Regions from separate parts of the Lysinibacillus sp. VIII_CA genome, predicted to be linked through region 1. Evidence: riboswitches for the same ligand, from Rfam matches in the RefSeq annotation. Region 1 holds a riboswitch; the other holds the start of a gene.
The links. A riboswitch is a leader RNA that binds a small molecule or an ion and turns the genes downstream of it on or off. The one in region 1 is predicted to bind thiamine pyrophosphate.

Region 1 (12,668 bases):
GATCCGAAAAAAGCAACACGCCTTGTGCTATTAACAGATGGCAATGAGACAAAGGGAAGTGCTTTAGATTTCGCCACGAAGTTTAAAGGCTCCAATATTAGTGTGGATGTTGTGCCCTTCAGTCAGCCTGTTGTGAATGATGTTTCATTAAAAAGCTTTGTGTCCCCACAAGTTGCCTATGTAGGTGAGCAACAACAACTGGTAACAGAAGTGCATGCAACAACAGCTGGACAAGGCGAGCTATTATTATATGAAAATGATGAACTGATTCATCGTGAGGGAGTCGAGCTAGCCGAAGGAACGAATATGTTTACCTATAAACATGCAGCGACTGGTGAAGGGCTGGTGAAATATGAAGCCGTTGTTCAAGTAGGACAGGACGCAATATTTGAAAACAATAAATTAACAAGTGTCACAATGGTACAAAGCGAACCACATTTACTCATTGTGAATGGCTATGAAACAGCTTCACCACTAGCGGCGGCACTTGGTCAGCAATCAATAGGCTATGATGTAAAATCACCTGAAAGCTTGCCAAATGAACTCTCCAGTTATTTGCAATATAATGCCATTATTTTTGATAATGTACCGGGACATTTAGTCGGTGAGGCAAAAATGAGTGTGATAGAGCAAGCAGTCAAAAACTTTGGTGTTGGTTTTGCAATGGTGGGTGGAGAAAATAGCTTTGGTTTAGGTGGTTATTTTAAAACACCAATTGAAACTTTATTACCTGTTGAAATGGAGATAAAGGGGAAAGAACAATTACCTTCGCTAGGACTTGTCATTGTGTTAGACCGTTCTGGCAGTATGTCAGGATCCAAGCTAGAGCTTGCAAAGGAAGCGGCTGCACGATCAGTTGAAATGCTACGTGATGAAGATACATTAGGATTTATAGCATTTGATGATCGTCCTTGGGAAATTATAGAGACTGGACCTTTGAATAATAAAGAAGAGGCAGTGGATACCATTTTATCCGTTACACCAGGAGGCGGAACAGAAATCTATGGTTCACTGGCAAAAGCATATGAAAACCTAGCAGATATGAAACTGCAACGTAAGCATATTATTCTTTTAACGGATGGACAATCGCAGCCAGGAAATTATGACGATTTAATTGAACAAGGAAAAGATAACGGAATAACCTTATCGACAGTAGCTATTGGTCAAGACGCGGATGCAAACTTATTGGAAGCTCTGAGTGAGATGGGGAGTGGACGTTTCTACAATGTTATCGATGAGCAAACTATTCCGTCCATTTTATCTCGTGAAACGGCCATGATTTCCCGTACGTACATTGAAGATAATCCATTCTATCCTGTACTGTATAATGCAGGGGGATGGAATACGCTATTTGCCAATGGCGTTCCACAAATGAATGCTTATATTGGAACAACCGCAAAGCAGGGTGCTACCGTCGTGGCTGAAAGCGAAAAGGAAGATCCAGTATTAGCACAATGGCAATACGGTCTTGGCAAAACATTCGCATTTACTTCTGATTCAACAGGAAAGTGGTCAGGAGACTGGGCAAGATGGCAGGACTGGGGCACATTTTGGCAAACGCTTATTTCGCAAATGCTCCCAAGTTATAATGACGTTGCCTACGATGTAAGAGTAGAATCAGATGGATCCTTTATGATTACAGACCCTACAAATGAAGCAGCATTTTTAGATATTGTGGCTGTTAATGAAGCGGGTGAAGAGCTAGACACACAGCTTGAAACTATATCAGCCTCTCAGGTGCGAGCTGTGGTACAAGCTGAGCCGGGGTTAATCTTCTTCCGTATCGCTGATGAAAAGGAAACGATTTATCAGGCGGGATTAAGTGTTCCTTACAGCGCTGAATATGAACTTCTTCCTGTTAATGATAAATTAATAGAAGAAATAACCGAACAAACAGGTGGTGCTGTTTTAAAAGAACCACAAGAAGTGTTCCGTGACTTTACAAAGCAAGGGGCGGATCGTCAAAACATTGCCACATGGCTTCTCCTTGCAGGTATGCTCTTATTCTTTATTGATATAACAATAAGGCGCTTTGGCTGGAATTTCCTAACGAAGTCGAAGAAAAAGGAGCAACTGGTAGAGGATCTCCCTGTACAAGCAGAAGACACGAATGTAGCACAACTATTAAAGGGTATGAAAAAACGCCAATAATTTAGTTTAGATGAAAGCAGTGCGAATTTCGCACTGCTTTTTGTACATTCATGGAAAAAGAAATCCTCCTACGACACTATTTAATAAAGAGAGTAGGATTAAAATATCTTACTAGCACCGTTTTTTGCAAACTGCTAGCTACTAAAATGCCTAAAATTGCTCCAATTGTACTTGATATTAAAAAGGCAGGCATAAAAAACAAGGCTGCTACGGAAGTTCCCATTAGTACATTTGCATAGGGCACTGCTACAAGTGATGCTAGAAGACCAGTGCCAATCACTTCACCCAAACCAGCAAACCAAATTTTACCGCTATATTTATAGGCAAGCCCTGCGCATAATGCACCAATAATACTACCAGGAATGGCTAAAAGAGAGCCTGTCCCTGTAAGGATTCGAATAATGGCCGTAACAAAGGCAACTACAACTGTAGATACGGGTCCAAGTATAATGGCTCCTATTACGTTAATAGCGTGCTGTACCGGATAAGCACGAGCAATCCCAGTTGGAATGGAGATAAAAGTAGAACCTGCAATAGCAATCGCTACTAATAAAGCCATAATTGTTAATTTTCTAATAGACATGTTAGGTGTACTCCTTTTCATTTTAGCCACTAGGAAAATGAAAAAAGCCGCTTCCTTCAAACGACAGGAAGCGGCCTTGCTTATACACTGAAAATAGCAAGAAGCGCCACTTCCCTCCGCTAGTATGAACTAGATCAGGTTCGAAGGGTCCGTATATAACCATATACGTCTCAGCCTTTAGAAGACTCCCCTAGTGGTAAGTATTTTTCTATTTTTTAGAAGTGTAACATACTTCAATAAATAGTCAATAAGAGTTACCTATTAATGTGAATCTGGATGCATAAGCTGAGGCGCCTTTTTCAATGTCCAAATCAGGGCAAGGAAGAAGCAAGCTAATAAGATAATGGCACCAAAAATATAAGGACTGTTCATATTCCAGTCAAATAAAAAACCAGCCAAAGCGGGTCCAATCATATTTCCTAGACTCATATAGGCATTATTCAAGCCGGCTGCGAATCCTTGCTCTTTTTCTGCAAGTTTTGATATGAGAGTATTAACAGCTGGACGAATCAACGTTGTCGCCGTAGAGAAGATGGTTGCAACAACTAATATTAGTGCAAAACCAGAAACAAATAATATTAAGAAAATAGCAACGGCCGCAATAAATAAATTGACCAAAACTACTTTCATTTCACCAAACCGTTTAAAGAGTGGCGTAATAATAAACATTTGTACAATTACCCCAAACGCACCACCAACAACTAAAATGATGGCAATATCGCCAGGTGAGTAATTAAATTTCTCTGTCACAAATAGTGATAAGGTCGTTTGGAAGTTAGCAATCCCAAATGAGAATACCATCATAATAATTAACATAACAAAATAAGGCATATGTACAGAGCGAGCCATCTGTTTTACCAGATTATCTTGCTTTTGTCTATTTTGCGCAGTATTTGGCTTTGTAGATGGTAATAAAAAGTAAGATAAAATAGCCGCTAAAATGGCGGCAGCTCCCGCCATGAAAAATGGAAAATGTAAGCTAACCTTTGCAAGGAAACCACCAATTCCAGGGCCAATCATAAAGCCGAAAGACATAGCAGCTCCTAACAAACTCATTCCTTTTCCGCGTTCTTCATAAGTTGTCACGTCTGCTACAAAAGCCATAATAGGAGGTGCTACAAATGCAGAGCCAAGGCCACCTAAAAAACGTGCTAAAAAGAGCATCCATACATCTGTAGAAAGGCCAAAACCGATTTGTGCAAGTCCTGTTAGTATAAGACCGAAAATAATTAAATTTTTCCGCCCATACTGGTCCGAAAGATTCCCAGCAATTGGAGAAAATACGAATTGTGCTAAGGCGAACGTTGCAATAAGCATGCCTAGAACTTGTCCTGCTGCTCCAAATATTCTTAAATATTCAGGCATTACAGGAATAATAATTCCAATACTCCCCATTGCGATAAACATGTTAAACATTAAAATATACAAAGCCGCCTTATTGGACTTCTGCTGGGTCATCGACAAGCCCCCCTTTTTGTAATCAAATATAGTACAGTCTATCATAAAGAATTATGGCTGGCTAATAGTTGAGATTGCTGTAACTGGTTCGATATGTAGAATGATTTTCCAGAAAAGCTTTTATCTCATAAAAATTCGGGGTGTGGAGTGAGGAGAGAGAATTGCTTTTTCTAGAGACTTGAAGTAGGGAGAGTAAAAAACTAGTGAAAATAAATAATTGCGTTTGCTATGAGAAAGCTTACCTATAACCGTGTAGATGAAAGTTAAAGATGAAGTTATAATGCGCAGGTGTCGTACGACGTAGATTCAAGGTCTTTTTATGGATAAAGAAAAACTAAAGATTGCTGGCATCTTGAAAAAATTGATGATACCTAGACGAAGTGGGATTGTATGATCGACAACTGGTTACTAGTAGAATTTCTTTCTAAATATAGCGATACAAATGAATGCTTAAATAAAAAAGGCGAATTGGTTTGTAGACCAATTCGCTCTTATAAATTATCGAATACTCATTTTAAATTCTAAAAACAGTTCATTATATTTTCCTAAGTAATCTGGACCTAAGTTTTTGTATACCTCTAAGGTATCACGTTGGTCCTCAGATGGGTAGTAGCGTTCATCTGAAACTACTTCTGGGTCCATTAAGTCCATCGCAGCAATATTTGGCGTTGAATAGCCAACATAATCGGCATTTTGAGCACCGGATTCTGCACTTAGCATAAAATTGATGAAGGCATGTGCACCATCAATATTTTTCGATGTTTTGGGAATAACCATATTATCGAACCATAGATTGGAGCCCTCTTCAGGAACAGCAAAGTCCAACTCTTCATTTTCAAACATCATGTCTGCTGCCTGACCAGACCAAGTGAGGGCTACTGTTGCTTCATTATTAATCATTAATGGTGTAATTTCATCCCCAATGATCGCTTTTACGTTGGGCGCAAGTGTAATCAATTTGTCAGTTGCTTCCCGTAGTTCATTGTTATCCAATGAATTCAAGGAGTGTCCAAGACTATTTAACCCCATCCCAATCACTTCACGGGCACCGTCTACTAAAAATACTTTTCTTTTTAATGAAGAATCCCATAAATCGTCCCAAGAAGAGAAATCTAAATTTCCAACTAGTTTTGGATTATAGACAATCCCTACTGTTCCCCAAAAGTAAGGAACTGAATATTGATTGTTATCATCGAATGGTAAGTCTAAAAAGTAAGGGTCGATATTTTTTAAATTCGGTATTTTTGCTTTGTCTAAAGGAATCAATAAATTATCTTCCTTCATTTTTTCAATCATATACTCAGAAGGAACAGCAATATCGTAAGCTGTACCACCTTGCTGTATTTTTGTCATCATAGCTTCATTAGAGTCAAATGTTTCATAGATGACATGAATACCTGTTTCTTTTTCAAATTCCTTCAATAGATCAGGGTCAATATACTCTCCCCAGTTAAAAATGGTTAAAGTGTCTTTTCCACTTTTACCGCCACCTGCACTTAAGGCGTCAGCAGCATAGAATAAAAGGGCAGAAACAACAAGGATAGCGATGGTCGCTTGAATTAATGACTTCATTGTTGTCCCTCCGTTCTTTTGCTTGTACGACTTGTAATGAAGTAATAACCAACCACAACGATAACGGTTACAAAGAATACTAATCCAGAAATAGCGTTAACTGTGAGAGATATTCCTGCTCGAGCCATCGAGTAGATTTCTACCGATAATGTACTGAAGCCATTGCCGGTTACGAAAAATGTCACAGCAAAATCATCTAATGAATACGTAAGAGCTAGGAAGAAGCCTGCAAAAATACCTGGCTGAATATACGGTAAAATGACACGCATCATAACATCCTTTTTGGTTGCTCCTAAATCTAACGCTGCATCAATTAGTGATTTATTCATTTCTAACAATTTAGGTAAAACCATTAACACTACAATCGGTACACTAAACGCTACGTGTGCTAATAATACTGAAGCAAAGCCTAATTTAATGCCAACCATTGTAAATAGAATTAAAAAGCTTGCCCCAATGATGACATCTGGACTGACAATTAAAACATTGTTTAGGGACAATAATGTATTACGCATTTTTGAATCTTTGACAGTGACAATACCAATGGCTCCTAATGTTCCAATAATAGTAGAAATTAAAGCAGATAGTAATGCTACGATAACAGTATTGATTAAAATAACAAGTAGCCTTGAATCTTCAAAAACAGCCTGATAATGCTCTAAAGTAAAGGACTCAAAGTTATTCATGGAGCCACCACTATTGAACGAATAAAAGATTAAATAGAAAATGGGTGCATACAGAACGACAAAAACAATCGTTAAATAGACTTTGGCTGATGCAGAGAGTTTGTTCATCGTACGCGACCTCCTTTATCTTTTTGTCCCGTAACAAGCATAATGATGACCATAAATAAAATTAAGAAGACGGCAATAGTTGAACCCATCCCCCAATTTTGTGTCACAAGGAATTGCTGCTCAATCGCTGTACCAAGCGTGATAACACGATTTCCTGCAATTAAGCGAGTAATCATGAAAAGTGATAGAGCAGGGATGAAAACAACCTGAATACCTGATTTAACACCATCCATTGTCAATGGTAAAACAACGCGACGGAACGTTGTAAAGGCAGATGCGCCTAAATCACGAGATGCATAAATAAGTGTCGGATTTAAACGATCTAAAGAATTAAATATCGGTAAAATCATAAACGGAATAAAAATGTACACGGATACAAAAACAAAGCTAATATCCGTAAAAAGCATTTGCTTTGGATCAAAGCCAAACACTTCGATAAATGCATTAATTGGCCCGTATAAACCAAAGATGCCGATAAAGGCATATGTTTTTAACAATAAATTAATCCATGAAGGAATAATAATGAGCAGTAACCAAAGCTGCTTATGTTTCGTTTTTGTTAAAAAGTAAGCAGTTGGATATGAAATTAATAATGTAAATAATGTAATTAAAAATGCATACCAAAACGAGCTTAATGTCATTTTTAAGTAAACAGAAGTGAAGAACGCTTTATAATTATCGAGCGTGAAATTGCCATGTAAATCGAGTAGGGAATAATAAACAACGAGTGCAATCGGCGCGATAACAAAAAAGGCGATCCATAAAACATATGGAAATAACGCTGATTTTGATGGCTTAGTTTGCATCTTCGTCGTCTCCGTAGGATTCTAATCGTTTATCGAACTCTTCCTCTGTTTCATTTAAACGCATTACATGAATGGACTCTGGATCAAAGTCTAAGCCGATTTCTGTCCCTACTTCAGCTTTTTTCAACGAATGGACTAGCCATTCATTGCCATCTTTATCATACGTAGATAGCTCATAATGGACGCCACGGAATAATTGTGTATCTACTTTTACTACAAGCTTCCCTTTATCTATAGTTGTCATTTCTAAATCCTCTGGGCGTATAACAATATCAATTTTCTCATTTGGTTTCATACCTTGGTCAACACATTCGAAAATCTTACCAGCAAATTCAACCTTAAAATCTTCAATCATGACACCGGGTACTATATTGGATTCACCAATGAAATCTGCCACGAAGCGATTAATAGGTTCATCATAGATATCTACTGGTGTACCAGATTGTTGAATTTGCCCTTCACTTAAGACGAAAATTTCATCACTCATAGCAAGTGCTTCTTCCTGATCGTGAGTAACGAAAACAAAGGTCTTGCCAAGACGTTGCTGTAATTCACGCAATTCGTATTGCATTTCTGTACGCAATTTTAAGTCTAATGCAGAAAGTGGTTCATCCAGTAAAATTACTTCAGGGTCGTTAACGATGGCACGCGCAATTGCTACACGCTGACGTTGACCACCAGACATTTCGGAGATTTCACGATTGCCATAGCCTGCTAAATTGACAAATTTTAATGCCTCCGCCACACGTTCTTTTATTTCCTTTTCAGGTAACTTCTTGATACGTAGTCCGAATGCGACATTTTCAAATACATTTAAATGAGGAAACAGCGCATAATCTTGAAAAACAGTATTCACCTGACGTTCATTGGCAGGAACAGAATTTATTTTTTTATCATGGAAAAACACATCCCCAGTTGTAGGTTCTGTGAAACCAGCAATAATTCGTAAAATGGTTGTTTTTCCACAACCAGATGGGCCAAGGAGAGTATAAAATTTGCCCTTTTCTAGTTCCAAGTTGATATTCTTTAAGACGACTGTTCCGTCACTATAAGACTTGGATACATTTTCAAAACGTATAATAGAATTCATTGTCATTGATGCGCCTCCTTAAGCTATAAATATGAATCCGTTGCAACGAGTAAAATTTTCGTCTCAGCAGCATGGGCATTAAAAATTTGATGATGGTCTGTCGCGTCAAAATAAAGAGCATTGCCTTCACTAGCGATATATTGTTCATTCCCTAAAACGAGACGAATACGCCCCTTAACTACATAAATAAATGTTTCTGATAGTGATGGCTCAAATTGCTTGAATTCGCCATTGGCTTCAAATGTTAAGAAAATGGGCTCCATTTCTTTTTCGTTGGATGTTGGAATGAGCCATTGAATTTCGTATTTTTTCTCTTCATCTGTAAAGATGGACTGATCTTCCTCCGTATAAACTACCTTTTGTTCAGGTGATTCATCATCAAAAAATTCCTTGGGTGTGGACCCTAACACTTCTAATATTGAAAAAAGTGTTTCAATAGAAGGTGAATTCAAATCACGCTCTAATTGGGAAATATAGCCCTTACTTAAATCTGTACGTTCTCCAAGTTCCTCTTGGGTAAGACCTTTTTTTAAACGAAGCGCTTTAATTTTTGCTCCTATTTGCATCTTTTCCCTCCTAGAAGAAGTTTAGCAATCATAAACTTTTGAAATATGAAGTTTACTTTAACGAAACTTTTAGTTTACTAAAACCATTACAATTATACATAATAAATAAAAATTTGCAATCGTTATTTATGAAAAAAATCGCTGTAAAATGTTAAAAAAAGAGTCATAAATGTAGTGGAGAAAAAAATTGTATAAAGAAGAATATAATTGTTAAAAATAGCTAATAAATAGGATGTAGCAGAAATTCCAATTTCGGATTTGACAATTTTTTGTCGCCTTATTTCAATCGTGTAATTGGGCGGAGCTTACTTGTTTGAAAAACTACGTTTACTCTGCTATCGTAGAAGACGAGTTCGCTTGTGCGAATGGAATATATAAACTACATATTTATTCGGAGGGATTTATTATGGCAGAACGCATGGTAGGTAAACAAGCACCTGACTTTACAATGGAAGCAGTACTTTCAGACAAATCATTTGGTAAAGTATCATTAGAAGATATTAAAGCACAAGATAAATGGACAGTACTTTTCTTCTATCCAATGGACTTCACATTTGTATGTCCAACAGAAATCACTGCAATGAGTGATCGTTATGACGAGTTCGAAGACTTAGATGCAGAAGTAATTGGTGTTTCTACTGATACAATCCACACTCACTTAGCATGGATTAATACAGACCGTACTCAAAATGGTCTAGGTGAATTAAAATACCCATTAGCTGCGGATACAAACCATCAAGTATCAAAAGAGTATGGTGTGTTAATTGAAGAAGAAGGTATCGCGCTACGTGGTTTATTCATCATTAATCCAGAAGGTGAATTAAAATACCAAACAGTATTCGATAATAATATCGGCCGTGATGTTGATGAAACATTACGTGTACTTCAAGCACTACAAACTGGCGGTCTTTGCCCAGCAAACTGGCGTCCAGGTCAAGCAACTCTATAAGAGCATAGAGTTGAGTCATGCTGTAACAAAAAAAGAGTCCCCACGACATGTTTGTGGGGACTTTTAAGTGAAGTGGCGAGTGCTAATTTACTTTATCTTAGATGGCAATAGAGTTTGGGGAGGAGTTTTAACCAAATCTTAAGCATCTAAAGAAAATGATCTATTAGAGGAGGATTTTTATGAAACTTCGTGAACAAATGCCTGAACTAGTTGGCGCAACAACTTGGTTAAATGGCGAAGTAACAAAAGCGGAACTAGTAGGCAAAAAACCAACATTAATTCATTTCTGGTCAGTAAGCTGTCATTTATGTAAAGAAGCTATGCCTGATGTTAATAATTTCCGTGATCAATATAAAGATGAACTAAATGTTGTAGCAGTACATATGCCGCGTTCTGAAGCAGATACTGATTTAGAGACAATTAAGGCAGTAGCGGCTGAGCATGATATTTCGCAACCAATCTTTGTGGATAGCGAAATGAAATTAACAGATGCTTTTGAAAACCAATATGTACCTGCTTATTTTGTGTTTGATAAAGATGGTCAACTGCGTCATATGCAAGCTGGTGGTAGTGGTATGAAAATGTTAGAAAAACGTGTAAATCGCGTACTAGATGAAATGCGTAACGCTGAATAATTATAGTAGGTGATGACGGGGATGAAGGTCCTCGTCTTTTTTTATGTTTGGAGGGTTGTCCAACAATGACGAATCGCGTCTTGTTTTGACAATACATATCACAAAGAATACGCTACAATGATGGTATAGTAGTTTTCGGAGGGATTTTTTATGATGAAAAAAGAGTTTGCGGTCATTGGGCTTGGACGTTTTGGGGGAAGTATTGTTCGTGAATTAATGAGTCAGGGTGCTCAAGTGATGGCAATTGACCATTCCTCAGAGCGTGTAGACGAATTTGCTTCTATTGCGACACAAGCTGTCATTGCAGATTCAACAGATGAATCGGTCCTAAATTCATTAGGTATCCGTAATTTTGAACATGTGATTGTAGCCATTGGGGAAGATATTCAAGCAAGTATTTTAACAACCATTATTTTAAAAGAAATTGGTGTTGAGCAAATTACAGTAAAGGCTCAAAATGATTACCATGAAAAAGTATTGCGTAAAATTGGTGCTGACTTTGTAGTCCATCCTGAAAGAGATATGGGTATTCGTATTGCTAATAATATGCTATCGAATACAGTACTAGATTACTTAGAGCTTTCAGATGAACACTCTATTATGGAATTAAAGGCGAATGATGCCATTGCGGGATATTCTATTATGGATTTAGATATTCGAGCAAAATATGGTATTAACATTGTAGGGCTTAAGCGTGGTGCTGATATTATTGTATCACCACAGGCAAGTGATAAGATTTTATTGGGAGATATTATGCTTGTAATCGGTGCTGACGTTGATATAAATCGTTTTGTCAAAAAGGCATTGAATGGGTAATTGTCCATGACTAAACGAAGATGGAGACTTATTATATTTGCAGCTATTTTACTGATTGGTATTTTTGTTATGCAGTCTCGTGAAAAAAATGAGAAGGAATCGATTTCTCTTATTTTAGATCAAGCCGCCAAAATTGATTCAATTGAAATATTTCAAGGGGAACAACCTGTATTTCGAGCAATCGACGGGGAGGCGAAAAACTTCGTCGAGAAATACCCATTAAGTCATGTAAAGAAGCTTTCTAAAAAAGAACGAACATTCTTTGAAGAAGAGCCAGCCTATCATATTGTTTATAAAATAAAGGACAAGCCGCTTTATGAAGTGGACATTTTAAAGGTAGCGATTAGCTCTGAACTAAGCGAAGAATTACAACAAATGGTTTTTCCTATCGGTGACGGTCACTATATGATTTATTGGACTCAAGAGAAAAAAGCTTTAGAACAATCAACCAATACTCAGCGTTTACTGGAGACATATCAACATTAATGAAGGTAGTGACACAGCATGTCCGGCTGGTCACTATTTTTTTATTTGTAGGTATGTGTTGTTTGGAAAAAATTGTTTGATTTCAGTATGGTAGTTCGATTAAACTTTGACATAAAGAAGGGGGTAAAAATATATGAAGTTTATGTCTAATCGATGTGTGATCGAACGTATACAACCAGAACACTTCATAGATATTCAGGGGCTCTACACAAATGAAAGCGTCAGAGAGTATCTTGGAGGAGTTCCACAAAAAAACTATATTGAAGCTTCTTTTCGAGGCATGCTAGAGGCACCATTTCCTAATACATATTTTTATATTTCATTAAAGAAGACGGGGGAATTTATAGGCCTTGTATCCATTGATGAGTATCATGAGCAAGAGATGTATGAACTTTCCTATCAATTTTTACCTCAGTATTGGGGGAGGGGGTTAGCATTCGAAGTGTTAACACAAGTGATAGAGGAAGGTTTGAAGTATTTAAATATCTCTTCTATCGTGGCAGAGACACAAACTGTTAATCATGCATCCTGTCGCCTACTCGAAAAGCTAGGGATGAAAAAAGTACAGGTACTTGAAAGATTTGGTCGAGAGCAAGCGGTCTATGAATTTAAAAAAACGAGTGCTGTCACTAGACAAATCGTTGCCATATCAGGCGGAGGATTTTCTCAGCAAATCCCTTCCTTTATTGACCATTATATTTTGAGTCAAATTAAGACAAATGAACGTATCAAAATTTGTTTTATTCCAACAGCAAGTAATGA
Region 2 (12,668 bases), on a different contig from region 1:
AGTTAAATAAAAACCCGGACAACTACTTTGCAGAAGTGGAACAAGCTGCATTTGCACCATCTAACATCGTTCCTGGTATTAGCTTCTCACCAGATAAAATGTTACAAGGTCGTATCTTTGCCTATGCGGATGCAGCACGCTACCGTTTAGGAGTAAACCACTATATGCTTCCTGTTAACGCACCAAAATGTCCATTCCGCACTTTCCACCGTGATGGTGCTATGCGTTTTGATGGCAACCTTGGTTCAACACTAGGCTATGAACCAAATAGCTATGGTGAATGGGAGCATAATTTAGACCATAAAGAGCCAGAGTTACGCATTGATGGTCATGCAGGAATTCATGATTTCCGTGAAGACGATAATAATTACTTCGAGCAGCCAGGTAAACTTTTCCGCCTAATGACTGCGGAAGAACAACAACGTCTATTTGAAAATACGGCTAATGATATGGCTTCTGTCGAGGAGTTCATCAAACGACGTCACATCCTACACTGCTATTTAGCTGATCCAGCATATGGTGACGGTGTTGCAAAAGCAATGGGTCTTTCATTAGAAGGTATGGATCTTACAAACCCATACGTAAAACAACCAACAAACGTTTAATATTCCATTTAATTATTGATATCCAAATCCAATTTTTACTCCATGTGAATTTAATCATCACATGGAGCTTTTTTGTCTTCGTCTAGCCTCCAACTGCTTACCTCAATTTGCAACATGGAAGCAACATAAAAAAGGCTTGTGTCTAGTAAATTAACACAAGCCTTTTATTATTATAGATAGATTTGACTACCTGCCTTTTTAAACTCCACTGACTTCTCCCTCATACCTTCATGGATGGCCTCAGTTGTATTTAAATCCTTTTCTTTAGCATAATTACGAATATCCTGTGAAATTCTCATGCTACAAAATTTAGGACCGCACATTGAGCAAAAATGTGCAGTTTTGGCCCCCTCTGCTGGCAATGTTTCATCGTGATATTCTACTGCACGTTCTGGATCAAGAGAAAGGTTAAATTGGTCGCGCCAGCGGAACTCAAAGCGCGCTTTTGACAGTGCATCATCGCGTTGTTGTGCACCTGGGTGCCCTTTTGCCAAATCTGCAGCATGTGCAGCAATCTTATAAGTAATAACCCCTACTCGAACATCCTCCCGATTAGGTAATCCTAGATGTTCCTTCGGTGTCACATAACAGAGCATAGCTGTACCAAACCAACCAATCATTGCCGCTCCAATAGCAGATGTAATATGGTCATAACCTGGAGCAATATCTGTTGTCAATGGGCCTAATGTGTAGAAGGGAGCTTCCTTACAAACCTCTAATTGCTTGTCCATATTTTCTTTAATCAAATGCATTGGAACGTGACCTGGCCCCTCCACCATTACTTGAACATCATGCTTCCATGCTATTTGGGTTAACTCACCTAATGTTTCAAGCTCCGCAAATTGCGCTTCATCGTTTGCATCCGCGATTGACCCTGGACGTAAGCCATCTCCTAATGAGAAGGCTACATCATAAGTTTTCATAATTTCACATATTTCCTCAAAATGAGTATAGAGGAAGTTTTCTTGATGATGGTATAAACACCATTGCGCCATAATGGAGCCTCCCCGAGACACAATGCCCGTTACCCGGTTTGCTGTAAGAGGAACATAACGTAAAAGAACACCCGCATGAATAGTGAAATAATCTACCCCTTGCTCTGCTTGTTCAATAAGCGTATCACGGTATACCTCCCACGTTAAATCTTCAGCTACACCATTTACCTTTTCTAATGCCTGATAGATTGGTACTGTTCCAACAGGTACTGCGGCATTTCGAATAATCCATTCTCTCGTTGTATGAATATGCTTGCCAGTTGATAGATCCATAATATTATCTGCACCCCAGCGTGTAGCCCATGTCATCTTTTCGACTTCCTCTGCAATCGAAGATGATACGGCTGAATTTCCAATGTTCGCATTAATTTTCACATGGAAGTTACGACCGATAATCATCGGCTCTGCCTCCGGATGATTAATATTGGAGGGCATAATAGCTCGACCTGCTGCAATCTCTGAACGCACGAAATCAGGGTCCATATTTTCTCGTATCGCTACAAACTCCATCTCAGGTGTAATAATTCCCTTTCTAGCATAATGCAACTGTGTTACATTTTTCCCCCTTTTTGCACGTAAAGGCATTCTCATCAATTCAGGAAAGACATTTTCTTGGATACGTGGATCATCTGCGCGACGGAAGCCATTATCCTCAGGTTTAATGGTACGCCCTTCATATTCCTCTACATCTCCTCGCTCTTGTATCCAAGTACTTCGTAAAGCCGGTAAGCCCTTTGTAATATCCACATGAAATGCAGGATCAGTATACGGGCCACTCGTATCATACACCCGAATAGGGGCATTTTCTTCATCTCCAAAGCTACCCGTCGTCGGACTTAATGTAATTTCACGCATTGGTACTAAAATATCTGGACGTGATCCTTCCACATAAACCTTTTTACTTCCTTCAAAGTTAGACATAATCATAATGTTCTTTTCACTAATCGCTGACATGAGCTACTTCTCTCCCTTAAATGTATTTTAAGTAAGGACCGAATCTAGCTCACCCCAAAAGGAAAATAAATAAAGGCCGAATCCAACATAATGATTGGATCCGGCCATGAATGTAAAGGGTCTATTGATTGCACGTAATAGGCAATAGCTTCTTAACTTTCCCACGCTGGTATGAGCCAGATCAGGTCCAAAGGGTCAAGAAACCTCTATGCGTTTCCCTCTCAGCCTGACTCATCAGACTCCCCTAGTTAATACTATTCAGTTTGATGCTAGTGTAGCAGATATTGCTAAGAGATGGAAGTTATCATTTAAATATTTTTGCCATTCTATTAAGTAAACAATACATCAGCGATATAAATCACAATCGTGACCGTTATACAACTCACAATGGTAGAAAATAAAACGGTTTGTGCAGCTGTTGCCGATTCTATATCATATTCTAATGCTAGACTTGAACTGTTGCGGGATGTGGGAAAAGCACTCGCTATAAATAATGATTGTGCTACGACCCCATTTAATCCCAGTGCAAAGATAATGACTAAAGCAATAGCTGGTCCGATAATTAATCGAGTCAAGCAGCTGATGAAGACTGTTTTATTAAACATAGTTTTAATTTCCATCTGAGACAATTGCGCGCCCAGCGTGATTAATGCAACGGCAATAAAACCATCCGCTACATGGTCTATTGGTATTTTAATAAACGGAGGAATACCAATATCAAAATAATTCATTGCCACACCAATTATTAAAGCGTGAATAATAGGCATTTTTATAAAATCCTTTAGAATCGTCATGCCTGATTTAGTAGACGAAATTAAATTATATAAACCATACGTATACGTAGTCATGTTTTGAAAGATAACGAGTATAACCTGGATGGCTACACCAATAGGTTGAGAGGCAAAAATCATTTGAGCTACCGGAATACCATAGTTTCCAGAGTTAATGAGTACTACACTATTTTTAAAAACAGCCGCCTCCGTTTTAGCTAGTCCAAGCCCTTTCGCTAAAAAGTGACTGAGTAGCATTTGACTACCAATAAAAAGTACAATAAACAACCCGACTTCCCCTAGCACAGACAGCTTTATACTCGTTTCATATAAATTTATAAACACAGCCGCTGGCATAAAGCAATATGTAATTAGCTGTGATAATGCTTTTAAGTTAAAGCGAAATTTCTTTTGTAGAATGGCCCCTAGTACAAGTAATACTAAAATAGGTGCAACAATTTGAAAAAAAATCATTCCTAGATACACCATATTGATGTCCCCCCTCCCTTTTAATAGTAGTGTCGATATTGCACTAGGTCAATGCCACTTACTTTCATAATTAAAACCGTTGATTTACACTATGGGCGGGGTCGCGCTTCGTTCTAATGGTTGCAAAAATTCAAAAGCTCAAATCAATGAACTCGAGCAATGTCCAGAATATAAGAATCATCAAAACTTATTTAACGTCATTTAGGATTGGTATGCCAAAATGCAGAACAATTGAACTTGTCTTAAAGGAGACTTGAAGATACTGTCAGCTTGGACGTGGTAAGCTTTTTATGCTTGAGCTGTACATGATCGAGCAACAAAGGTCCATTTGAAATAAGTAAAAAATGAAAAGGGAATCGAGCATCAACTTCTCGATTCCTTTTATCAACAGTCTGAGACTACTTAAAGGTTCTAAGCAGTTTTTTCTTTACGCAAGCTTAAATCGATTAACAACCTCTTGCAGTTCATTAGAGATATCATTCATGTTTTGCATAGACTCTGCCACTTTTTGCAATTCTGCTTGTTGATCCATTGCAGAGGCACTTACTTGCTCAGCAGAGGCAGCTGTTTCCTCTGATATAGCCGAAATACTTTGGATAGACATAATTGCTTGATTTTTATGCTCTAACATAGTAGATAACTGAGTCATTAGCTCACTAATAGAAGTTGCAATTGCACGTGACAAATCACTATTATCTTTAAAAGCCAATTGCGTGCTTTGTACGGACTCATTTTGCGATTGCATTAATTCTGCATTCGAGGCAATGACAGCAACTGTTTGCTGTGAATTTTCTAAAATGCTTTCTACCGTGCTTTTAATAACTTCTGTTTCATTTTTTGATTGCTCCGCCAACTTTCTTACTTCTTCCGCCACGATCGCAAAACCTTTTCCATGCTCACCAGCACGCGCAGCCTCAATACTTGCATTTAAAGCCAATAGATTAGTTTGCTCCGTAATGCTTTGAATAGAGGCAATAATTTGATTAATATTAGCAATATTAGAAGCTAGTAATTCCATTTGCTGTTGAATACGGCCATTCATCTCATTTGTCCCTATATTATGTTCATGTAAACTTTGAACCTCTTGCATGCCTTTTTCTGTTGTTACATTTGTTTTGAGCGATAACTCGTCCATTTCATTCGAAAGCGCAGTAATGGCATCTATTTGATCCGATAAATCCATCATGCGGTAATTCGTTTCTTCAGTATCCTCTGATTGCTTCGATGCTCCCTGTGCAATTTCATTTATGGCTACTGATACCTCTTGACTTGAAGACACGATTTCATTAAATGCCTCATGTACCTGGTTAGAAGACTGATTCAATAGAGTTGTAGAGTTTAACACGGCTTTAATAGCACTATTGGTTTTATCCAACATATTATTATAGGCCAATGCAACCGCACCAATTTCATCCTGTTTAATATATTTCTCCTCTACTTTTTGTGTTAAATCGCCTCCCGCTGCTGTTTCAATGGATGAGCGTAAAAACTTGAGCGGCTTTAGTTGTTTGTAAATGAATAGTACACTTGCAGCAGTCATCAAAGCTACCATTATAATGGAAGCAATAATTGTATAGACGAATACATGGTTATACGTCTCTAAAATTTTTGCTTCAGCTAATACAATTTGAACGGTCCAAGTTTCGTCAATGTCCTCTAAAATCATGGGAGCAAATACATTATAGGCTTTATCCTTCAGTTCATTAGAATCTATGTACATACTTGTTAGTTCACCGTTTTCCATTGTCTTACGTATGCTTGTCCAAGCGGGGTCGTCCTGCATATTTTGCCCATCTAGCTCTTTACCAAAACTGTTAGCTGTCAATACACCGTTATTTGTAATAATGGCTGCATAGCCGCCTTCTGGTGCAACTGACTTTGTCAACTCATTTAAATAATCTATGGACACATCTGCTGTTAATACACCGAAAAACTTCCCGGAAGCATTAACTAATGGTACAGAAATTGTTGTCATTAGTACCGTTTGTCCGTTTACACTATAATCATAGGGCTCCGTTAAAACTGTCCGTCCCTCTTCTTTTGGCACCCAGTACCATTGAGAAACATTTTTATCATCTAAACCCTCAATAAGAGTGGTCGTTATTTCATTATCATTTTTGCTCAAGTATGGTCCAAAACGTTTTTGGGAATCTACCAATGTAGCCTCATTTGGGTTTACAATAAGGGAATTCTCCTCAAAGATAGCCCCTACCCCTAATAAATCATCATTACTAGCTAAATTATTTTCCATTATGTCTAAAATGCCTTTGGTAGATAGCGTCTTATTTTTCTCCATACTTTCAACGATTCGTTTCGTTGTTTGTAAAGTTGTATTGGCTTTTTTAAAGCGCTCGCTCATAATAGCCGCTGATGATTCAGCCGTTTGCAATGTTCCATACTCTGCATCTTCGACACTTTGCTTTTTTATAATAATCCCTGTTGTCACTGTATAGGATAAAAATAAAACTAGAAACAATCCTATGATTAGGGAAGATAGTTTCAATGCAATTCCTCTTGATTTCTTCATCACAAACACCCCCACTTTTATAAATAATCATAATAGATGAAAGGTCGTATCTCAATAAAATATTTAGCGAATAAAGTAGAAATTTACATAATTATAGATAAAAATACAGGCATATTAAGAGATTTGTTTATTATAATTAAAAGTACTTATGGCTCATTTGAGTTGAATTGATTAGTAAAACATACACTTAAAATATTAAATTATAGTAAATTATGGTATATTATCTAGTAGATAAAATGATTGGAGTGACTTGCATGACAAATAAAGCGCTATCAACATTAATAGCCACGGCGATTACAGCGACACTAGTATTACCTGTGTCAACTGCACAAGCCTCTTTTTCCCTAAATCAATCGAATTTATATGAAACACAGGTTCAGGTTGCAGCAACAAAAAAAATGGTAGGCAATGCCGTAACGATTAAAAACATCACAAACGATACGGTTATTACATCAAATGGTACATTTAGAATCCACAAAGATTTAAAGCCCCTTTTTGATCATTCAAATAAAACAGCATTAACGAATGCATTAGCCACCATTGTCGTAAAAAACAAGCAAATTATAGACGTGACATCCTTAACATTAAACAAAGCTGGTACGAGCAAAAAATCAGTATACTTTGATGGTGGTCACAGTCATATTTCTGGTGACTTCACTGTGAACGCAGATTATGTAAATATACAAGACGTTACGGTTGATGGTCAGTTAATTATTACAAACAGAGTAAAAAAAGCTATAACACTTGATGACCTTTCCGTTAGCGATACGATTACATTAAAACCACTTATCATAAAGAAGAATGACTGGCTGTATGTTACGCTAAGGGATATGAAATCATCTACTATCAATTTGGCACGCACGAAGGTAAATATATCTTCTGACCAAGCACTTTCTAAAATCGATATAATTGGTAAAGTTCCCACTTTTGAGTTGAAGGCAAATGTGGAAAAACTGACGATCAATGTGGAGGAAAATTTCAACCTTTTCGGCGAAGGGAAAATTGAACAAATCATTGTTAAAGACGGCACAAAAGTAGCATTAAATTCAGGACATCAGGTGGGTAAAGTACAAGTAGACAATAAAAAGGTCTCTGTTACCCTACCAGCTATTGATAAAAAAGAACTAACTACGCTACTAGCATCCCCCCCTTACGTGCAGGTTTCTATAAATGGATACGATATTTTAACAACTGACAAATGGACAACACAGGTTGATCGGAATATTTTTGACTCTGCCGTGACAAGTGCCAGAGCGATAGCAAACAATAATAGCGCCTCACAAGAACAAGTAAAGAATGCTATTTCACAATACAGAAATGCGTTAGCAGTCTACCAAAATGCCCAAAAGAGTGGCACAAAATATGGCTATGGGTACAACTATGGCGATAAAGCTACTCTTCAATCTTTAATTAATTCAATTCAATATGTAACGGTTTCTTGGGGCTCTGATGTTTACCATAATAATCCCTGGACAACGCAAGCTGAGAGGAACGCTATAGATTCCGCTGTTTCAGCTGCTCAAGCAGTTGTTAATAATTATTACGCCACTCAAACAGATATTGCCAGTGCTATCAATAACTTAAACAATGCCATTTGGACCTATAAGAATGCTTATAAGTATAATAATTATTATTATTATTATGGTAATAAATACAACTTACAAACGCTCGTTAATCAAGCAAAAAGTATATATGTGACTGTTTCAGAGGATGGGGCTGATTTATCTTCAAATACCAATTGGACAACATATATGGAATGGTACATTTTCGATTCGGCAGTATCATACGCTGAAACGTTTTTATCTAATAATTATTTCTCTGACTACGAAGTCACATATGTCATTAATTATTTAAACAATGCTATTTCAACCTATAAAGGCCAGTATAAAAAAGGGAAAGATTAATTCATCATGAACGGGGATTTTCACTATAGGCGGGGGCTTGTCCTCCGTTCTAATCAATTTCTACATAGAGGGATAAACGTTGATGGCGATGCATTAAATCAATGCATAACATTTGACTAATAGCTATAAATTTTATCGTTTATTATCTATTAGTTGAAAATCCCTATTCAAGTAAAGCCCATCTAAACAGGAAATGTTCCAGAATGATAAAAGCCATTGAGTGTTGACTTCAATGGCTTTGGTCTTCTATCTACTCCGCAAACTGCAAGAGTCCTTTTTCATAATGCTAATGCTATATCTTTAAACATTCATGTGCGTTAGTGTTTTGGTCTTCTTCCATCTTTTATACCAATTCTCAATTTCCTCACTTGGTTCCACAGCAAAATGCTCCTGAAGTGCTTTTTTTAACAGCAAGTATTGTTCCTCGACAGCCGCTACGTTATTCAGTAAATCGTAAAGCTTCATCAAGGTGAAATAGTTTTCCTCTTCACCCGCAAACAGAGCTTGAACTGTTTCCTGTACCTTAATAGCAGCCGAGTAGTTTTCAATTTTTATATAAAATTCACTTAGCTGATGGGCATGGTGTAACCATAGTCGCCTTAAACGCTCTCTTTCACTTTCTGCCCATAGATAATCACAATCTTCTAAGTAGTCGCCTGTATACATTTGGAATACTTGTTCATGCTCTTCTACGTTTTCCTGTTCTAGTGTAGGTAAAGACTTCAAGCTAGACAACCATTGTTCTACATCAACAATGGTTTGCTCCAACAGGAGTTTATAACCTGAATTGAGCAATGGACTTGAAATCTGCACCCCATCCAGCCCGTAGTTTTTTAATGTTTGGCGTATTGTATAAACGGCAGTATAAAGTTGTTTCGATGCTTTATCTCTATCAGACTCTGGCCAAAATAATTCTAAAATAGTATCACGATAAATGATTTCATCACGGTGATTGAGTAAGTAGGCAAATAACTCTTTCGCTTTAGATGTTCGCCATTTTAGAATTTGTGTATGGCCGTCTGGTGAAATAACCTGGAGACCACCAAATAGACTAATAATTGTAGAGTTCACCACCCTTTTTTTATGTTTATTATTGATCTGTTCAAGACGGTCTAATGTCTTTTCTAGACGTGTAATTTGTATGGGCTTTAATAAATAATCGACAGCATGTAAATTAAAGGCATCTAGCGCATATTGATCGAACCCAGTTGTAAAAACAATTTCTACATCTGGCAATAATTCCTGAATTTTTTCTCCCAATGCTAAGCCGTCCATATCCGGCATGACTATATCTAAAAATACAACACTTGGTTGTAGGTTCTGTATCTCTTCAATCACTTTTAGAGAATCGGTGTATTCTCCAACTATCTCTATTCCAGGAACATGACTTTCTTCAAGCAAGGTTTTCAATCTTTTTAATGATAAATATTCATCATCTACTAGCACAATTCTCATTATTACTCCTCCTTAAAAACTACCCCTTTACTTATTATCGTTTATTTTTTTTAAAAATTGAGAGATTGCATTACTTTTGAAGGATAAATAAACCAATTTATAGACATCTACTGTTATAGAATGAAAAAGAACGTATCTCCTAAAAAATTACTGTACTTTAACTATAGTGCTTCTATTTTTTGTTCCAAAAAATTGAAACAGACTGCTCTAATCGTTCATTTTGGAACTATCTCCATCAGATTATCCAGCAGGAATTTGCTCACCAAAAAGTCAATTCTTTGTTAATACCGCTTTAAATAGGTACTGAAGTTCTAAACCCTCACTAAAAAAACATAACCAATCTACCTATTCGACCAAAAAATGCATAAAAAGATCCTAGGCTATGATAAAATTGATATAACACCATTTATTGGATAGATTTCCGTTTACAAAAATATAATTAGGAGGCATCTCATGTATGAAAAATAAAAAAAAGTTAGCCCTGCTATCGTTAGTGGCGGTCCCTTCGCTCCTTTATAGTTCACCAGCACCAGCATCTGCTGCTAATGTGAGCGGACAACCGAGCATGGCATACATATACAGTACTTCTTACTATAATTCTAACGTGTCAAATGTTGTGCAATTGATTAACAATATTAACTACACAACCTCTACCTTCCAAGCAAATTTGGAGGCAGCACTTAAAGCCTACAATGCTCTAACAGAACTGGAAAAACAGTATGTAACAAACTACTCAACATTATCAGCACATCAACAGACAAGAATTTCTTACCGTAAGCTGGCGGCACAAATTGAGGAAAAGTTATATTCAGTAGAATCTACAGCTGTTAATTACTATCAAAATGTCATGGAAACAAGAGATTGGTATAATACCTTAAATGCAGCCCAAAAAACTTTTGTAAGTGCAGCCGCGCAAAAGATATTAACATCGTATATTGCGCCTAATACATCCGTTGATAAAGTAGTAAATAAAATTCAACTAATTAATTCATCTCGTCCAACTTTCCATAAAGATGTAGCCGATGCTCGAGCAGAGCTATATGCCTTACGTAGGTTTTCATATGTTTCTTTACCTACTGGCGTTGAGCAGCTTCTGCTTGACGCTGAACAGCTTGTATTGAAGGATAAGGCTGCTGCTAAGGCTGTAGAAAGTGCAATTACAGCTCTATCACCAAAAACATCTACTCCTCAAGATGTACAAGAAGTAAAAACAGCTTTTGAAGCTCTAACACCTGTACAGCAGCAACTCGTGCCAAATGTTTGGACCTTGGTTGATTTTGTCCAAGGGAAATATACACTCCCTTCAAAAGGTAACGTCCCTAAAATACCTGTACTATCCGATACGGTAGCTATACCAGGTAAGACAACAGCTATGACGAAAAGCAAGAATATTTATAAAACCAAAATAAATGTTTCTGACTCAGAGATTGATACGGAGCGCTTTATTTTAACAACAAAGGATAAAATAACAATTATCATTCCTCCACTTTATACATTAGTTAATGAAGATGAAGGTGTCATCGACATTCAAGTAACAAAAAGGGGAGATCGCATTACGCTTCAGGCTACACTAAATAAAAAGCAAGTTACATTCGATGCGAACATGGAGATTATTATTGAAGGTTTATCAGCAAACTCGTCAATCAACCACTTAAATGACTTTGGCAAGCAAGTACCAGCTAACTATATCGTTAGTGGAAACCGTCATATTATCCAAACAATGACACCTGGGACATTCCAAATTATTAGAAATTAAACATTTAAAAGCACTAAAGATACCCATTCCAAAGGTTTCTTTAGTGCTTTCTTAAAGCACCCCATTAACCTGTTGTCCATTTACGAGGCACCATTTATTTAATTTGCTGTATACTCCGTTAATACTTCTAAGGATACATCTATCGCCTCCTAAGTATTATTCTTATCATCTATTTTCTGTTGAATAATTTCTGGCGCACGCATTCCTAAATATTCATACATTGCTTCTTAGAAGCGACCCACAGGTGTTACACCAAATGCTAGGACGTCGCCAGTATAATACATCACAACTACTCATTTAGGATTAATGGGTATTTCAACGTCCCCTTTAATAGTGGATACAACCTTTGTTTGTGATTTAGATGCTGTAGAATGGTCCCCTTGTAAATACTATAAATAATATATTCTCAATAAAATCTTAAAATGTAACATAAAGAAGCACCTTCACTAGGAAAGATGCTTCTATAGTACGTTATTGAGACTATTAAATTAAATTATCGCTCACCTTTTTCTACTATCTTTTATTCGTTAGCCAGTTTGTCAATTCCTCAACCTGAGCCAAGACTGCTGTTGGGTCATAGTACCATGAACGTTCCTCAGGCCAAACATAAAGATGATTATTTTTTACAGCTGGCAGGCTGCCCCATATTGGATCTTTCTTAAAATCTTCAACAGTTCTATCATTTGAAGTCAAAATAATGTAGTCTCCTGCATAATCTGCCAGTACCTCTTCGGAAATCTCAGCCCACTGCTTTTGAATAATTTCTTCAGCTACATTGGCAGGTGGCTTTCGACCAAATGACTGATAAACTGGTTGTCCTCCACGACCAAAGTTATCACCATAAACATAAATAGATTTACCTGCATCTTCCATAATAGAAAAGCTTGCATCTTCTGGGATAATAGCATCTACCTGTGATTTAGCATCAGCAATCTTCTGATCATATTGGGAGAGCCAATCCTTTGCTTCTCGCTCTTTTCCAAGTAACTCACCGAAAAATGTAAGCTCCTCATGTGCATTTTTTAATTCCCCGTATGGGATAACTACAGTTGGAGCAATTTTACTTAAAGCATCATAATTTTCTCCATTACCAGTGATAATCAAATCAGGCTTAAGTCCTAAAATCCTCTCACTCGATGGTTTCCCATATACACCGATATCCTCTACACTTTTCAATGCTTCCTTTAAATAATAGTTTTCAAGAGCTAGGCCA

Region 2: another riboswitch for thiamine pyrophosphate. It lies ahead of thiC (phosphomethylpyrimidine synthase ThiC); the one in region 1 lies ahead of thiW (energy coupling factor transporter S component ThiW).

What each region holds. Positions count from the first base shown of each region.
Region 1 is NZ_JBNFXM010000001.1:478,844-491,511, reverse strand. Features, by position in the region: gene ACP3VS_RS02420 (VWA domain-containing protein) at 1-2,151, shown strand, start outside; gene thiW (energy coupling factor transporter S component ThiW) at 2,228-2,734, opposite strand; TPP riboswitch at 2,829-2,936, opposite strand; gene ACP3VS_RS02410 (MFS transporter) at 2,996-4,192, opposite strand; gene ACP3VS_RS02405 (ABC transporter substrate-binding protein) at 4,691-5,764, opposite strand; gene ACP3VS_RS02400 (ABC transporter permease) at 5,761-6,558, opposite strand; gene ACP3VS_RS02395 (ABC transporter permease) at 6,555-7,364, opposite strand; gene ACP3VS_RS02390 (ABC transporter ATP-binding protein) at 7,354-8,460, opposite strand; gene ACP3VS_RS02385 (helix-turn-helix domain-containing protein) at 8,478-9,020, opposite strand; gene ACP3VS_RS02380 (peroxiredoxin) at 9,427-9,969, shown strand; gene ACP3VS_RS02375 (TlpA family protein disulfide reductase) at 10,149-10,604, shown strand; gene ACP3VS_RS02370 (potassium channel family protein) at 10,758-11,420, shown strand; gene ACP3VS_RS02365 (hypothetical protein) at 11,427-11,906, shown strand; gene ACP3VS_RS02360 (GNAT family N-acetyltransferase) at 12,040-12,668, shown strand, end outside.
Region 2 is NZ_JBNFXM010000013.1:13,842-26,509, forward strand. Features, by position in the region: gene ACP3VS_RS16285 (catalase) at 1-605, shown strand, start outside; gene thiC (phosphomethylpyrimidine synthase ThiC) at 776-2,554, opposite strand; TPP riboswitch at 2,696-2,810, opposite strand; gene ACP3VS_RS16295 (AEC family transporter) at 2,884-3,813, opposite strand; gene ACP3VS_RS16300 (methyl-accepting chemotaxis protein) at 4,241-6,340, opposite strand; gene ACP3VS_RS16305 (S-layer protein) at 6,595-8,244, shown strand; gene ACP3VS_RS16310 (response regulator) at 8,545-9,699, opposite strand; gene ACP3VS_RS16315 (hypothetical protein) at 10,157-11,455, shown strand; gene ACP3VS_RS16320 (ABC transporter substrate-binding protein) at 11,969-12,668, opposite strand, start outside.